DNA from 2 places in the Streptomyces sp. NPDC029674 genome. Region 2 is predicted to be linked to the other one. Evidence: predicted binding sites of a transcription regulator. Region 2 holds the regulator's gene; the other holds the start of a gene.
What was found. Region 2 encodes HspR, which represses chaperone genes until heat shock. Its sites were predicted from a motif close to TTGAGNNNNNNNNNCTCAA; they were not measured.

Region 1: a site for HspR is predicted at 1,159-1,177, ahead of dnaK (molecular chaperone DnaK). Genes of this name have one in related genera too.

Annotation. Positions count from the first base shown of each region.
Region 1 covers NZ_JBJDPY010000008.1:148,983-151,378, forward strand. Annotated here, with positions in the region: gene ACI2L3_RS20735 (SAM-dependent methyltransferase) at 1-548, shown strand, start outside; gene ACI2L3_RS20740 (OsmC family protein) at 672-1,097, shown strand; gene dnaK (molecular chaperone DnaK) at 1,247-2,396, shown strand, end outside.
Region 2 covers NZ_JBJDPY010000002.1:311,073-313,468, forward strand. Annotated here, with positions in the region: gene ACI2L3_RS05345 (LuxR C-terminal-related transcriptional regulator) at 1-338, shown strand, start outside; gene ACI2L3_RS05350 (hypothetical protein) at 569-1,084, opposite strand; gene ACI2L3_RS05355 (heat shock protein transcriptional repressor HspR) at 1,206-1,661, opposite strand; gene dnaJ (molecular chaperone DnaJ) at 1,666-2,396, opposite strand, start outside.

The sequences.
Region 1 (2,396 bases), on a different contig from region 2:
ACCTGCACGAGGTCGTGCAGGGCGTGGCGCCGGAGTCCCGGGTGGTCTACGTCGACAACGACCCGATCGTCCTGGCCCACGCCCGCGCCCTCCTGCAGAGCTCGCCGGAGGGAGCGACCGCCTACGTCGACGCCGACATGCACGACCCGGACGCCATCCTGGACAGCCCCGAGTTCCGCGCCCTGGTGGACCTCGACGAGCCGGTCGGCCTGATGATCATCGGCATCCTGCACTTCATCCTGCCGCCGGACGACCGGCACCTGGTGCGCCGCCTGCTGGAACCCCTGCCGTCCGGCAGCTACTTGGCTATGACGATCGGCACCGCCGACTTCGCGCCGGAGGAGGTCGGCCGGGTGGCCGAGGAGTACGAGCAGCAGGGCATGCCCATGGTGCTGCGCGACCTTGCGACCGCCACCGCCTTGTTCGACGGTCTGGAACTCCTGGACCCGGGCGTCACCCAGGTGCACAAGTGGCGCCCCGGCCCGCTGCAGGACGGCATCGACGACGGGGCGATCGCGATGTACGGGGCGGTGGCGCGGAAGCCGTGATCCGGCCGCCCGGGCCGACGCACACCGCACGAGGGGACCACGCGCCCCCTTTTCACCCGGAGTGTGATCGGATGGCGGCAACGGAAGATCCGATCACGGATCCGCACTGAAGGGAACTGCATCGTGGCTACCACCCGTTCCGCGCACACCGTCTGGGAAGGCACTCTGACGGAGGGCGCGGGCACCGTCACCTTCGACTCCTCCGGCATCGGGGAGCAGGCGGTGTCCTGGCCGTCGCGCGCCGAGGAGGCGAACGGCAAGACCAGCCCGGAGGAGCTGATCGCCGCCGCGCACTCCAGCTGCTTCTCCATGGCGCTTTCGCACGGCCTCACCGGTGCGGGCACCCCGCCCACCCGGCTGACCACGTCCGCCGACGTGACCTTCCAGCCCGGCACCGGCATCACCGGCATCCACCTCACCGTCGAGGGCGCCGTGCCCGGTCTCGACGAGGCCGCCTTCGTCTCGGCCGCCGAGGACGCCAAGGCCAACTGCCCGGTGAGTCAGGCGCTCACGGGCACGACCATCACGCTTTCGGCCAAGCTGGCCTGACACGGCGCCTGTTGACGATGCCGCCGCCCCTGTCGGGGTGGCGGCATTGTCACGTGCGGCATTGACTTCGGCCCGCTCAAGTTTTGTGATGGGAGACGGAGTAGACCGGGAAACGGGGGACGTGAGCTCGCGGCGGAAGGGACTGGACCATGGCACGTGCGGTCGGGATCGACCTCGGGACGACGAACTCAGTGGTGGCCGTACTGGAGGGCGGTGAGCCCACCGTCGTCGCCAACGCGGAGGGCGCGCGCACCACGCCCTCCGTCGTCGCCTTCGCGAAGAACGGCGACGTCCTGGTGGGCGAGGTCGCCAAGCGGCAGGCGGTCACCAACGTGGAGCGCACCGCGCGCTCCGTGAAGCGGCATATGGGCGACGGGAGTTGGCGCTTTCCGGAGGATGGCTCCGTGGACGGCACCCGCTACACCGCGCAGGAGCTGTCCGCGCGCGTCCTGCAGAAGCTGAAGCGCGACGCCGAGTCGTATCTCGGCGAGGACGTCACCGACGCGGTGGTCACCGTGCCCGCGTACTTCGACGACACCCAGCGCCAGGCCACCAAGGAGGCCGGTGAGATCGCGGGGCTCAACGTCCTGCGGATCATCAACGAACCGACCGCGGCGGCCCTCGCGTACGGCCTCGACAAGGGCGACGACCAGACCGTCCTCGTCTTCGACCTCGGCGGCGGCACCTTCGACGTCTCCCTCCTGGAGATGGGCGAGGGCGTCATCGAGGTGAAGGCCACCAACGGCGACACGCAGCTCGGCGGCGACGACTGGGACCAGCGGATCGTCGAATACCTGGTGCGGCAGTTCAAGAACGGGCACGGCGTGGACCTTGGCAAGGACAAGATGGCGCTCCAGCGCCTGCGCGAGGGCGCCGAGAAGGCCAAGATCGAGCTGTCCTCGTCGAGCGAGACGGACATCAACCTGCCCTACATCACCGCCTCGGCGGACGGGCCGCTGCACCTCGCAGAGAAGCTGACGCGCGCCCAGTTCCAGGAGCTCACCGCCGACCTGCTGGACCGCTGCAAGGAGCCGTTCCACCAGGCCGTGAAGGACGCGGGCGTCAAGCTCTCCGCCGTGGACCACGTGATCCTGGTGGGCGGCTCCACCCGGATGCCCGCGGTGACGGAGCTGGTCAGGGAGCTCACCGGCAAGGACCCGCACAAGGGTGTCAACCCGGACGAGGTGGTGGCGCTCGGCGCGGCCCTGCAGGCCGGTGTGATCCGCGGCGACGTCAAGGACGTGCTCCTGCTGGACGTGACACCGCTGTCCCTCGGCATCGAGACCAAGGGCGGCATCA
Region 2 (2,396 bases):
CGGCGAGCAAGGACCGCAGCGTCGCCCTCGAACTGCGCCACCCCGCCCTCGTCGAGTACTTCGCCACCACCTTCTGGCGGCTGTGGCGGCTCGCCACGCCCATGTGGCCGCAGGCCGCGCCGCAGCCCGCCGAGGGCGGCATCACCCCACGGCAGCGCGCCATCGCCGGGCTCCTCGTCGAAGGCCTCACCGACGCCGAGATCGCCGACCGGCTCGGCATGAACATCCGCACCGCCCGCGTCCACATCGCCAAACTCGCCGCGACCCTCGGCAGCAGCAGCCGGGCCCAACTCGGTTTCCTGATCGGGCAGTCCGGGATTCTGCGGCGCGCCGAGTGAAGCGTAAGCGTGTAAGCGTACGGATTGTCGCGGTTCGCGCGGGCCTCAGCTCGCTGCGGCGCAACAAGATGGCGCTACCGGACCCTGCGTCCGGCCTGCACAGTGGACGGCAGCGGAGGAGGCAGCCCCAGCCAGCCGGCCGGTGAGCCTCTCCCGCTTCCCCTGAACGCCCCGGGTCGGCTGCCCCCCGTAGCCATCCGGGGCGTTCGCCGTCGTACGGCCGGACCGGGTCAGCCGCCCGCCTCCTTCACCCACTCCCGCAGCAGCGCCTCCCGCACCCCCGCCCGCGGCGACCCGCCCTCATGGCGGCGGCCCCAGTCGGACATCGCGGTCAGGGTGGTGAGGAGGGAGCCCGCGCCCTCCGTGAGGCGGGACAGGAGTTCGCGGGAGAGGTCGTACTCCGTTTGGGAGTAGCCGACCGCCGCCGCCGTGTACGCCGTCAGTTCCGTGTCCTCGCCCTCGGCGTCAGTGAGACGTACCGTCACCGTCGGGGCCTCGTCGCTGCCGCCGAGGCCCACCGTCAGGGCCAGGTCGACCACCGCGCCCACCTGCCGCTTCAGGGTCTTCACCGGAACGTTGTCGACGGTCAGCGCGTGTATGTCCTCCCACGGCCACACTCCGGACTGCTTGTCGCCGAGGGCCAGTACGCCCTCCGGCGTCAGCCGCACCCCGGGGGCGAGGCCTGCCGGCTTCGCCCCCACGTACACATCGCCCTCGGCGATCCAGAACAGGCCCACCATGGCCATGGTCAGTTCAACTCCCCGTACCCAGACCCTTACGTACGCATTGAAGCGGGGCCGGGAGGTCATCACCTCCCGGCCCCGCTTCAGAGTACTCAGCCCGTGATCAGTGACCGGGCCATGGAAACTACTGTTCGGTCGACCGCTTCGGCCGCCACACCACCAGCGCACTCGCCTGCTGCACGTCCTGGTAGGGGACGAGATCGCGGCGGTACGAGGCGTGCACCGCCGCCTCCCGCTGCTGCATCGCCGCGGCGGCTCCGTCCACCGCCGCGGAGAGCTCCGCGACACGGGACTGGAGGGCCGCCACCTGGTTCTCCAGCTCGATGATGCGCTTGATGCCGGCGAGGTTGATGCCCTCTTCCTGCGACAACTGCTGCACCGTGCGGAGCAGTTCGATGTCGCGGGCGGAATAGCGTCGGCCGCGGCCCGCCGTGCGGTCCGGGGAGACCAGCCCGAGACGGTCGTACTGCCGCAGCGTCTGCGGATGCAGACCGCTCAGCTGGGCGGCCACCGAGATGACGTACACGGGTGTCTCGTCGGTGAGTTGGTACGGATTACGACGACGGCCGACCCTATCCATGGGGTCACGCTCCCTTCGCGGCCTGGAACAGTTCTGCCCGCGGGTCGTCGCCCGCAGTCGCCTTGCGGTAGGACTCCAGGGCTTCCTTCGCGGAGTCGGAGAGAGATGTCGGAACCGACACCTCCACCGTCACCAGGAGGTCGCCCCGGGTGCCGTCCTTGCGGACCGCGCCCTTGCCGCGGGCCCGCATCGTACGGCCGTTGGGCGTGCCGGCGGGGAGCTTCAGGGTGACGGGCGGGCCGCCCAGGGTGGGCACCTTCACCTCGCCGCCCAGCGTCGCCTCGGGGTACGTCACCGGAACCGTGACCGTCAGGTTGTCGCCCTTGCGGCCGAAGACCGGGTGGGTGTCGACGTGCACGACCACGTAGAGGTCGCCCGCCGGACCGCCCCGCTCGCCGGGCGCGCCCTTGCCGCGCAGGCGGATGCGCTGCCCGTCCGAGACACCGGCCGGGATCCGCACCTGCATGGTGCGCGACGACTTGGCGCGGCCGCTGCCGCCGCAGACCTCACAGGGGTCCTGGGCGATCAGCCCGCGGCCCTTGCAGTCCATGCACGGGTCGGTGAGGGAGAACCCTCCGCCGCCGCCCCGCGAGACCTGGCCCGTGCCGACACAGGTCGGGCACACGCGCGGTGTGCCGTTCTTGTCGCCGGTGCCGGAGCACGCCTTGCAGGGTGCCTGGGAGGACATCCGGAGCGGCACGGTCGCACCGTCCACCGCCTCCGTGAAGCTCAGCG